DNA from 2 places in the Colwellia aquaemaris genome. Region 2 is predicted to be linked to the other one. Evidence: predicted binding sites of a transcription regulator. Region 2 holds the regulator's gene; the other holds the start of a gene.
What was found. The regulator FliA, encoded in region 2, starts transcription of late flagellar genes. The targets are predictions, from matches to a motif close to CTAAAGNTNNNNNNNNNNNNGCCGATA.
Positions count from the first base shown of each region.

Region 1: AC27HL_RS18365 (cytoplasmic protein) is a predicted target of FliA. The motif match lies at 1,716-1,742, and genes of this name have one in related genera.

Region 1 covers NZ_BAAJLV010000010.1:55,981-62,050, reverse strand. Annotated here, with positions in the region: gene tusD (sulfurtransferase complex subunit TusD) at 63-440, shown strand; gene tusC (sulfurtransferase complex subunit TusC) at 440-802, shown strand; gene tusB (sulfurtransferase complex subunit TusB) at 805-1,101, shown strand; gene AC27HL_RS18370 (TusE/DsrC/DsvC family sulfur relay protein) at 1,092-1,430, shown strand; gene AC27HL_RS18365 (cytoplasmic protein) at 1,456-1,656, opposite strand; gene AC27HL_RS18360 (glyceraldehyde-3-phosphate dehydrogenase) at 1,843-3,291, opposite strand; gene AC27HL_RS18355 (DUF2989 domain-containing protein) at 3,445-4,248, shown strand; gene gndA (NADP-dependent phosphogluconate dehydrogenase) at 4,342-5,871, opposite strand.
Region 2 covers NZ_BAAJLV010000001.1:858,052-864,121, forward strand. Annotated here, with positions in the region: gene flhA (flagellar biosynthesis protein FlhA) at 1-1,709, shown strand, start outside; gene flhF (flagellar biosynthesis GTPase FlhF) at 1,753-3,306, shown strand; gene AC27HL_RS03825 (MinD/ParA family protein) at 3,350-4,192, shown strand; gene AC27HL_RS03830 (RNA polymerase sigma factor FliA) at 4,214-4,927, shown strand; gene cheY (chemotaxis response regulator CheY) at 4,978-5,361, shown strand; gene AC27HL_RS03840 (protein phosphatase CheZ) at 5,392-6,070, shown strand, end outside.

The sequences.
Region 1 (6,070 bases), on a different contig from region 2:
GCCTCAATATTGAGGCTTTTTTATTAGCTAATTTTAAGTAAACATGAAGGTAAACGCTAAAGATGCAAAAAACCTTAGCTATTGTTGTTACAACACCGCCAAATAGTAACCTTACAGCTACTGCCATTGATTTGGTCAAAAGTGCCGTCGACAATGGTATAAAAGTTATCGGGGTATTTTTTTACCAAGATGGTGTATTAAATGCGGCTAAGCATTTAGCAATCCCAAGTGATGAGTTTCAACCCCTTAAACAATGGCAACAGTTTCAGTTACAGCATAATGTTCCTTTACATTTATGCATTAGTGCCGCAGAAAAGCGTGGCTTAACTGATGAACAAAACAGCGATGAATTATCAAATATTGATAGCTTATTTATTGTTTCTGGCTTAGGTGAACTGGTTGAACTTACCTGTAAAGCTCAGCGCGTGGTGCAATTATAATGTCTGAAAAAACTATCGCGATAATAAACACACAAGCGCCCTTTTCTTCTGCGGTGGGAAAAGAGTCGTTAGATGCAGCACTTATATTTGGCTCTTATGAACAAGCCGTGTCACTTTTTTTTATGGCTGACGGAGTATTTCAGGTGATCGGGGATCAAAATCCGTCTGCTATCAATGTAAAAGATTATTTGAAAACGTTTTCCGCACTTGAATTTTACGACATTGAAAATATTTATGTTTGCCAACAATCTTTAGCGGAACGCAATTTAAGAGCTAATTTTCATATCGACAATGTAACTGTGTTATCACGTGAAGAATTTAGTCAATGTGTACACGATCATAATGTGATATATAGGTTTTAAGCATGACAATGTTACACATAATAAGAAGCTCTGGCTTTACCAGTAACTCGCTAAAGCAATGTCTCGATATGACATTTTCAACCGATAGCATTTTGCTCATGGATGATGGTTGTTATAATTTAAATCATCCGCTATTGCGCGAGTTTCTAACTAAACAACCGGATTTTAAGGTTTATATTATAGAAGCACATGCAAGCGCACGGGCACAAAACATTGACAGTAATTCATTTATTACACTGGCAATGGCAGAAATGCTCGAACTTGTTTTTCAACACAGCAATTCAATTACATGGTCATGACAATACAATATAACAACGAAATGTTAGCAACCGACAAACAAGGCTATTTACTCGATTTCACACAATGGAATGAAGATGTTGCCGTTTTGCTCGCACAAGCAGATGAAATTGAACTTAGTGAAGCTCATTGGGAAGTTATTCGTTTCGTTCGAGAGTTTTACTTAACATATAACACCTCACCTGCAATTAGAGCGTTAACAAAAGCCATGAAAGCAGAGTTTGGCGAAGAAAAAGCCAGTAGTCGCTATTTATATCGTTTATTTAAAGAAGGTCCGGCAAAACAAGCAACTAAGTATGCTGGCCTGCCAAAACCAGCAAGGTGTATTTAGTTTCACTTCAAGCACATTAGCTAACTTATACTTTAATACTAACGTTATGGCCGCTGTTACCAATGGCGGGAACGCTGACATTATCAACCGCTGCTGATGCAATTAAATTTAATGCCATTTGCCCTTCAAGCTCAGCTTGAGATTTGGCTAAATTTGCGGTTTTTGCTTCTAACAATGTTTCAGTGGTCAGGGCTACAGCATTACTGCTACTCACTTCTATCGACATGGTTCACCTTTTTCAAAATTTTCATCGCTACGTACTGCTATTTTAGTGTTCACGATTTGTATCGACAACTAACAAAATAACTTAACCATTGTGAAAATATTTAGAAAATAAAAAAGCGTTTACCTTATTGATAAACGCTTTCATTAGCTAAGTTTCGTTGCGAAATTGCAACGAAATAATTACTGCTTATTGTAGTGGTAAAGTTGGTACCTGAATACCTGCCATTTCTAGCATTACACGTACAACCTGGCAGCTATAACCAAACTCGTTATCGTACCATACGTAAAGTACAGCGCGGTCGCCGTCAACAATTGTTGCTTGTGAGTCAACAACACCTGCGTAACGTGAACCAACTAGGTCAGTTGATACAATTTCAGTTGATGCAGTGTAATCAACTTGGTTTTGAAGTTTAGAGTTCAAAGAAATGTTACGTAAGTAATCATTTAGCGCGTCTTTGTCAGTCGCTTTTTTCAAGTTCAAGTTCATGATCGCCATTGAAACGTTTGGCGTAGGAACACGAATTGCGTTACCTGTTAACAGCCCTTTTAGCTCAGGTAATGCTTTAGCAACAGCTTTAGCTGCACCGGTAGTACTAATTACCATATTTAAAGGAGCACTACGACCACGACGAGGCGCTGGGTGATAGTTATCAATTAGGTTTTGATCGTTAGTGTAAGAGTGCACGGTTTCAACATGGCCGTTACGAATACCAAACTCATCGTTTAATGCCTTTAATACCGGAGTAATAGCATTTGTTGTACAGCTTGCAGCAGACACGATTTTATCTTCTGCTAAAATCATATCTTCGTTTACGCCATAAACGATGTTTTTAATATCGCCTTTTGCTGGTGCAGTTAATAGTACTTTTGAAACACCTGTAGACTGTAAATGTTGGCCTAAACCTTCTTCGTCACTCCAGATACCTGTGTTATCAACAACTAAAGCGTTGTTAATGCCGTAGGCTGTGTAATCGATATCTGATGGAGATTTTGCGTAAATCACCTGAATGAAAGCACCGTTAGCTTTAATTACGTTGTTTTCTTCATCAATAGTGATGCTACCATTGAATGCACCGTGTACTGAATCACGACGAAGTAAGCTAGCACGTTTAGCTAAGTCACCCGCTTTACCTGGACGAATAACAATAGCACGTAAGTTTAATTTTGAACTAGGGCCAGCACGCTCGATAAGTAAACGAGCTAACAAACGACCAATACGACCAAAACCGTAAAGTACTACGTCTTTCGCTTCTTGTGCGTCAGTATCTTTTGAGATGCTGTTTAATTCTTTTTCTAAAAATTGTTCAATTGAAAGGCCGTTTGCTTCGCCTTTAAATAAGTAACGGTAAGCTAGTTTACCTACATCAATTCGCGCTGGCGCAAGTGACATGTTAGCTAACGCTTGAACGAATGGGAAACTCTCACGTAAACGTAATTTATTTTCTTCGTGTAAAGCTACTGATTTATGTGCTTTAATAATGTCGATAGCAGACGCATTTACTAAAGGACGACCATATACAGAAATTTCGATACCGTTATTTCTAAATAACTGCCCGATGATCGGCTGCATGTTTTCAGCGAATGTTTGACGTTCTTGCCAGCTAGTTTGATATTGTTCCTCAAGATGAGAAGTCATTGCGTAAACCTTTTATTTCAGTCAATTGAACGATGGGTTATTATTAATTAAAGGATATAATTACTAATAACTAAATGCGGCGCACATTGTAATCGAACATGAAATATTTCGCCACCAGTTACAAAAGTTTTTCAGGGATAAATTGAGAAAAAGATGAAATTTTATAAATTAGTGTCTATTTTACCTTTATTCACGTTAATAGCATGTGAACAAGGGCCAAATTTTGCTGAATTGTGCGACAAACACGTCGAGATATGCGAAGAGTTTCAAGAAGATACTTGGTGCAAACGAGAACGCATTGCTGTTGGTTTTGCCAATTTAGACCATAAGCTCGAAGCGAATGACAGTAACAAATTTCAGCAATTGATTGCATATGAGGGCTACGAAAAATGTATGGCACATGCGTCTAAAATTGAACATATTAAATTAAAAGTAAAAAAAACCATTCGAATTAATAACGTATTAAAAGCACGTAAAAAAATAAAAGAACTTTCGCTTGCCACGCAAAATTCAGAACACCCTGATTTATTATTTTTTCATTGGTCACGTTATTTAAATGAAGACTCTTTAAACAAATTTATTGCCTTAGAAGGTAATGAGTTACTAGAAAAAGCTAACAGACAAGTAAATTTAGCTAGCTATTACGCAAAAAGAGACCCTAATAAAACCTTAAAGTTGTTATATCATGCCCTTGAATTAACACCTTCAGGCACCGCGATAGATACTGAAATTTTTAAATCAATTGCTAGTATATTTGCCGAGAAAACTGAATATAAACAAGTGTATATTTGGTCTAAAATATTGCTACTCTATGATCCAAGTGATGAAAGTATTAACGAAGCAACGCTACAAAGCTATATTAAAGGATACGGCTTAGATGCTGAATTTTTGGATAGAGTGGCGAATAATACCTTAGATAAAATCACCTCAAATACTTTTGTTTCACCACATACCTAGCCAACTAAATTTAGCTAAAACACTTAGTACTAAAAAGGCAGCTTAAGCTGCCCTTTTTAAACCAATATGTAAATACTACATTGCTAGGCTTGGCTATCCTATTTCATTAATTTCTCGATTTGGACTAGACCAAGAAACGTGATATTTCTTCCCTGCTGGTTTATCAACACGTTCAAAGGTATGTGCCCCAAAGAAGTCCCTTTGCCCCTGTAACAAGTTCGCTGGCAAAACCTCGCAACGCATAGAGTCATAATAAGACAGCGCTGACGATATAGCGCCGGTTGGAATGCCCATTAGGGCAGAGTTTGCTACTGCTTTACGCCAATTTAATTGATGCTTACATAATTGTTCAGCAAAAAATTCATCAAGCAAGAGATTGTCTAGTTCTGGATTACGCTCAAAGGCTTGTGTAATTGACTGAAGAAATACTGCACGGATAATACAACCAGCACGCCAAATCTTAGCAATACTAGCAAAATCAAGTTGCCAATTATGTTCTTTCTCAGCTAATTTCATTAATTGAAAACCTTGTGCGTAGGCACAAATTTTTGCGCAATAAATAGCGTCATGAAGTTGCTCTATAAATTCAGCTTTTTCTTGGTCAGTGTGATCGTGCGCAACAGGGCCAGATAATACACCTGCCGCTTGCACACGTAAGTTTTTAAATGATGAAATCGAGCGCGCATACACAGCTTGTGCAATTGTTGGCGCTGGGGTGCCTAGTTCTAAACTGCTCATGGCCGTCCATAAACCTGTGCCCTTTTGCCCCGCTTTATCTAAAATTAAATCAACAAGGGGCGTATTTTCTTCAGCCACTTGCTGACGTAATACCTCAACTGAAATTTCCATAAGATAACTATCTAATGGACCTTTATTCCATTGCTCAAAAATATCTGCAATATCTGCACTTGTTAAACCTAAACCATCACGTAACATTTGATAGGCTTCACAAATAATTTGCATATCAGCGTATTCAATACCGTTATGTACCATTTTAACGTAATGACCAGCACCCGCAGGGCCAATATAAGCAGCACACGGTTCACCTTGGTTCACAACTTCGCCAGGTTTTGTACGTTCAATTGGTTTGCCGGTTTCGCCATCAACTTTCGCAGCAATCGCTTGCCAAATAGGTTTGATACGTGTCCACGCATATGGTGAACCACTCGGCATTAGCGCAGGTCCGAATCGAGCCCCTACTTCACCACCTGAAACCGCTGACGAGAATAGAATAAAATTGTTTTTATATTGCTTTTCTCTTGCAACGGTATCTACCCACAAGCTGTTACCGGTATCGATAACAATATCGTCTGGTTGAATACCAGCGCCAATTAAATTTTCACACACTTGATCAACAGGCGCGCCAGCAGGAACTGACAACACGATCAAATGAGGAGGTTTTAAACAAGACAACAATTCCGTATATGAAGAACAGCCAATAACACGAGCTGTTGATAAACCACTTTCTGCTTTGTCTTGTGCAATAGCATCTTCCACTTTGGCGTTATCTAGGTCAAAGGCAGCAATGCTAAAACCATTATCAGCCAAGTTTAGCACTAGGTTTTTTCCCATTACACCTAAGCCAATAAAACCAATGTCACATAAGTTATTGTTCTGTGTCATAAAAGATCCACATAAAAGAAAGGTAAATGCACTAATTCATGGTTAATTTTACTGAATACGTGCCTAATTAAAATGTCATTATCACAACATTTTATCACTAATGATTTTAATTGCCGATATTTTAGTAACAATACGCAATAAAACAAGCGTTAAATCAATATTTATTCTCTTATGTTGATTTATTACTTGTAATTTACGA
Region 2 (6,070 bases):
TCATTATTATCAACTTTGTCGTAGTGACTAAAGGTGCTGGGCGTATCTCGGAAGTAACAGCACGTTTTACCCTTGATGCTATGCCGGGTAAACAAATGGCGATTGATGCGGATTTAAATGCTGGTTTTATAACAGCCGATCAGGCACGGGAGCGCCGTACTGAAGTTACCAGCGAAGCGGATTTTTACGGTTCCATGGACGGTGCAAGTAAGTTTGTAAAAGGCGATGCGATTGCTGGTATTTTGATTCTATTTATCAACATTATTGGCGGCCTAGTTATTGGTATGGTGCAGCATGACCTGAGTTTTGAAAGTGCCGTTGAAATTTATACGCTATTGACCATAGGTGATGGTTTAGTTGCGCAAATTCCTGGCCTGTTGCTTTCCGTTGGCACCGCGATCGTGGTAACGCGCCAAAATACTGCTCAAGATATGGGCGAGCAAGTTAGCGCTCAGCTTGGCCAAGAACGTTCTCTATATATTGCCGCAGGTGTAATGTTTGTGATGGGCATTGTACCTGGAATGCCGCATGTAGCATTTCTTATTTTTGCCGTTTTAATTGCGGGTATTGCGTTCTTTGGTGCTAAATATAAGGCAGCAAAAGCAATTCAAGAGGCTGAGCAATCACAAGCGGCTGAGGTTGAAACCCAGCAGCAAGAAGCAGAGGTTAAAGACTTAGGTTGGGATGATGTAAACCATGTCGATATTATTGGTCTTGAAATCGGTTATCGTTTAATTCCTCTTGTCGATAAAGCGCAAGGTGGAGAGTTACTTAATCGCATAAAAGGGGTACGTAAAAAGCTATCCCAGGAATTTGGCTTTTTGGTACCAGCAGTACATATTCGCGATAATCTCGACTTAGACCCGAATACTTATCAAATATCACTGATGGGTGTCACCATAGGTGAGGCTGAAATTCGTCACGATCATGAACTGGCAATTAACCCTGGGCAAGTTTTTGGAAAATTAGAAGGAATAGCCACCCAAGATCCCGCTTTTGGCTTAGATGCAGTTTGGATTAAACAAGAGCAGCGTGAACATGCACAGTCATTAGGATATACCGTTGTTGATGCCGCAACTGTGCTGGCAACTCATTTAAGTCAAATATTAACCAATAATGCTTCACAATTATTAGGGCATGAAGAAGTGCAAAACCTTCTTGATATGCTTGCTAAGAGTTACCCTAAACTAATTGAAGGCTTGATCCCTGATGTTCTTTCCTTGGGAACAATCGTAAAAGTATTGCAAAACCTGATGAATGAAGGTGTGCCAGTACGTGATATGCGCAGTATCATTCAAACCTTAGTTGAGTATGGACCTAAGAGCCAAGACCCAGAAGTATTAACTGCGGCGGTAAGAATTACCTTACGTAAGTTCATTGTACAAGAGCTTGTTGGCCCAGCAGCAGAAGTACCTGTCATAACTTTGTCGCCAGAGTTGGAACAGATGTTGCACCAGTCTATGCAAATGGCTGGAGACGATGGCGCAGGTATCGAACCAGGTTTAGCAGAGCGGTTACAGAAATCCTTGACAGACGGTGCTCAGCAGCAAGAAATGGCTGGCGATACTCCAATATTATTAACGTCAGGTATTTTACGCTCAGTATTAGCTAAGTTTGTTAAATACACTATTCCAGGTTTGCGGGTAATTTCATACCAAGAAATTCCAGATGATAAGCAAATTAAAATTGTTAGCGCGATCGGCCAGTAAAAATAATTCAAAGTAAGTTGTAGTGAATGCTAAGGGGTTGGCAGTGAAAATTAGACGTTATGTAGCAAAAGATATGAGAACTGCATTAGCTCAAATTAAAGAAGAGCTAGGCGCAGATGCTGTTATTATGTCAAATAAGAAAATTGCTGAAGGTGTCGAATTAATGGCGGCGGTTGATTACAACCAAAGTGTTAATAATGCAGGGCCTGAGAAAGTAGAGCAAAATTCAAATTCAGATGTTACTAGGCAACCTTCTGCCCGTATTGATATTGCTGAAGATACGGTGGCATTTACTAGCACTGCACAATCAACAACGCAAAATGAAGAAGCTCCAGCAGACAGTTTAGCAGCTTTGTTAAATCGACAAGTTCAGCAAAATGGCTATGACAAAGCTCCTGCAACCCGTGCTTTTGATAGTCAAATTGCTAACTCTTCGGTAAATAACAACCCAACCATTCAGCAAACTCGTGATGCAGCTCCTGACGATATTGAGCAACAATTTAAAGATTTCACTAATCGTTTAGAGCAGTCTAACGTTACTGACAACGCTACGCTAAACTCCTCGGCGGCAATTAATAATACCGTTAAAAAGCCGCAAGCTTTTAACGTGCCTACAGCAGATGATTTTAAGCATAGTGTTGAAACTCCCGCTCAAGTGCAGCCACAAGTAAGTAGTATTGAATTTGAGAACATGCAAAAAGAAATGTCTTCAATTCGCAAGTTACTTGAGCACCAAATGTCAGGCTTGATGTGGCAAGATATGGCACAAAAAGACCCGATGCGCGCGGTGTTGGTAAACCGTCTAATGGCGATGGGGCTAACAGAACAAATTGCTGATCAAGTTGCTGGTTATATTCCAGCAAATACCCATGAAGATGATGCATGGCAACGAGCAAAGCAGGTAATTTCTCAACAGTTGAATACGACAAATAACGATATTATTCAACGTGGCGGTGTTGTATCTTTAGTTGGGCCTACAGGTGTCGGCAAAACCACGACGATCGCTAAACTTGCTGCTCGTTTTGCACAAGTTCACGGTGCAGAGCAAGTGGTTTTAATATCAACAGACAGTTATCGGATTGCTGGATTTGAGCAATTAGCGACTTATGGCCGAATTATTGGTTGTCAGGTTAAACTTGCTAAAGATGGCAATGAACTTGACAGTTTATTGCAACAATTTTCGCAAAAGAAATTGATCTTGATCGATACTGCTGGAATGGGGCAAAGAGATATGCGATTGAACGAGCATTTAACTACCTTAATCGCTAATGCTCGTGTTAGAATCCGTAATTACTTAGTATTATCTGCAAATACTCAACCGCGTGTAATGCAAGAAAATGTTGAGCGTTTTAAACGTATTCCACTAGCGGGATGTATTTATACTAAGTTAGATGAAAGCTTAAGTGTTGGCGAAATTATCAGCACATCGCTGCAAAATGGTTTAGCAATAGGCTATCTTACTGACGGGCAAAGAGTTCCTGAAGATATTAAGGTTGCAAATGCTGAGAAATTAGTTACGCTTGCAGATAGAATGGCGATAAAGTCTCAGTCGCCAGCAGTTTCATGGCGAACAACCGCAGCTGCGGTCGCTGTATAGCTGTCTTGATATAGGCAGTCACGTTATAAGAGAAGTTACATAGATGATAGATCAAGCGAGTGGCTTACGAAAAATGCAGGATTCTCAACAAATAAAAGTCATAGCCGTTTCTGGTGGTAAAGGTGGAGTTGGTAAAACTAATGTCTCACTCAACACTTCTATTTCTTTAGCAAAGTTAGGTAAGCGAGTACTAGTACTCGATGCCGATTTAGGTCTAGCCAATGTTGATGTCATGCTAGGCTTACGCGTACAACGCAATTTATCTCATGTGTTATCTGGTGAGTGCGAATTGGATGATATTATTATTGAAGGCCCAGGTGGCATAAATATCATTCCTGCTACATCAGGCACACAATCAATGGTTGATTTAACGCCATCTGAGCATGCAGGCCTAATTCGCGCCTTTAGTGACATGCACACTAAATTCGATATTTTAATTGTTGATACGGCCGCTGGTATTTCTGACATGGTGTTAAGCTTTTGCCGCGCATCTCAAGACGTTTTATTAGTGGTTTGTGATGAACCAACTTCAATTACCGATTGCTATGCTTTGATGAAATTACTTAGCCGAGATCACGGCATTTTTAAATTTAAAGTCGTAGCAAATATGGTACGTAGTTCGAAAGAAGGGCAGCAATTATTTGCAAAACTTTCGAAGGTAACCGACAGGTTCTTAGACGTAGCACTAGAGCTGGTTGCAGTCATTCCATTTGATGAAAATATTCGTAAATCAGTTAGGAAACAACAAGCTATCGTTGAAGCATTTCCTGAATCACCAGCCTCTATGGGCTTTAAAGCGCTTGCTAAAAACTTAATGAGCTGGCCAATTCCCCAACAACCTTCGGGTCACTTAGAGTTCTTTATTGAGCAATTGTTAGAACACTAACCAACAAGCGAGCGAGTTAGAGTGGTTAAAGTACATGCTTACAGTGTTGATAAATCTGCTTTATTAGAACAGCATACCGTGTTGGTTAAGCGTATTGCTTACCATTTACTCGCACGCTTACCTGCCAGCGTTATCGTTGATGATCTTATTCAATCGGGCATGATTGGCTTATTAGAAGCTGCAAATAATTTTGATAATAGCAAAGGTGCAAGCTTTGAAACCTTTGCCGGCATCCGTATTCGAGGTGCCATGCTTGATGAAATTCGCCGTGGTGACTGGGTTCCACGTTCGGTACATAAGAATAGTCGAATGATCAGCGAGGCCATTAAAAGCCTAGAGGCAGCATATGGTCGAGATGTTTCGGATGCTGAAGTTGCTGAAAAACTTGAAATTTCATTAAATGACTACCATCATATGCTTAATGAAGTTAGTTCAGGTAAAATATTAGGCATTGACGATTTAGGAGTTAATGGGGACACCATTGAGTTGGCAGAAAGCCACCAGCAAGATGACCCCTATGCTAGCATTGAACAGAGTGTTTTTAAAAAGTCTTTAGCTGAATGCATTTCTACTTTACCCGAGCGGGAAGCTTTAGTACTGTCTCTGTATTACGATGAAGAGTTAAATCTTAGGGAAATAGGGCAAGTGCTTGATGTAAGTGAATCAAGAGTGAGCCAAATACATAGCCAGGCGATGCATCGTTTAAAAGCACGTATGCAATCATGGCAAAGTTAAGTAGAATAGAGTTATTGTTAGAATTTTAAATGTTCTCACCGGAGGGTGCCTTGGATAAAAATATGAAAGTACTTGTTGTTGACGATTTTTCAACAATGAGACGTATAATCAAAAATTTGTTACGCGACATTGGCTTTACCAATATTTCAGAAGCTGATGATGGTAGTACGGCATTACCAATGTTAAAGGAAGGTGACTATGACTTTGTTGTCACTGATTGGAATATGCCAGGTATGCAAGGGATTGATTTACTTAAAGCAATTAGAGCAGATGCTAAATTGTCTCATATTCCAGTATTAATGGTTACTGCGGAAGCGAAAAAAGAGCAAATTGTCATGGCTGCACAAGCCGGTGTTAATGGTTATATTGTTAAGCCATTTACTGCTGCGACCTTGAATACCAAGCTAGATAAAATTTTTGAACGTCTTGGTTAATCGATAATTTTTGCCACGCAAGGACTTCACATGACTACAAATACCGGTGTCCATGTTTCTTTGGAACAAGCTAAATTATTGGTTGAATATCTTGAAACTGACCAACAAGATAAAGCAAATGAATTGATTGCAGAAATTCAGAATCCAATTAATTCTGAGTTATTTGCTGAAATCGGCAAATTAACGCGTCAATTACATGACTCTTTAAATAACTTTCAAGTGGATACTCGCTTGAATGATTTAGCTACCGCAGACATTCCTGATGCTAAAGAGCGACTAAACTTTGTTATTAGTCGTACTGAAGAAGCTGCAAACAAAACAATGGACGCAGTCGAGTCTATTTTCCCCGTTGTTGATAATATTCAGCAGCAAATTAGTACCGTGAATCCATTGTGGCAGAAATTGATGCACAATGAGCTTGATATCGGTGAGTTTAAAGCATTGTGTCGCGATATTGATGTTTTGCTTAAAACCACAGAAAAAGAAACGAGCCGCATGCACAGTTTAATGACTGATGTACTTATGGCACAAGATTTCCAAGATTTAACTGGCCAAGTGATTCGAAAAGTTATTGACTTAGTTCACGAAGTTGAAGAAAGCTTGATTAATATGCTGACTGCGTTTGGCATGTCTTCTGATGCTGCGAAAGACAAGCCTCTACCTTCGGTAGGTGATAACTTAGTCGAAGGCCCCATTGTTAATACGGAAA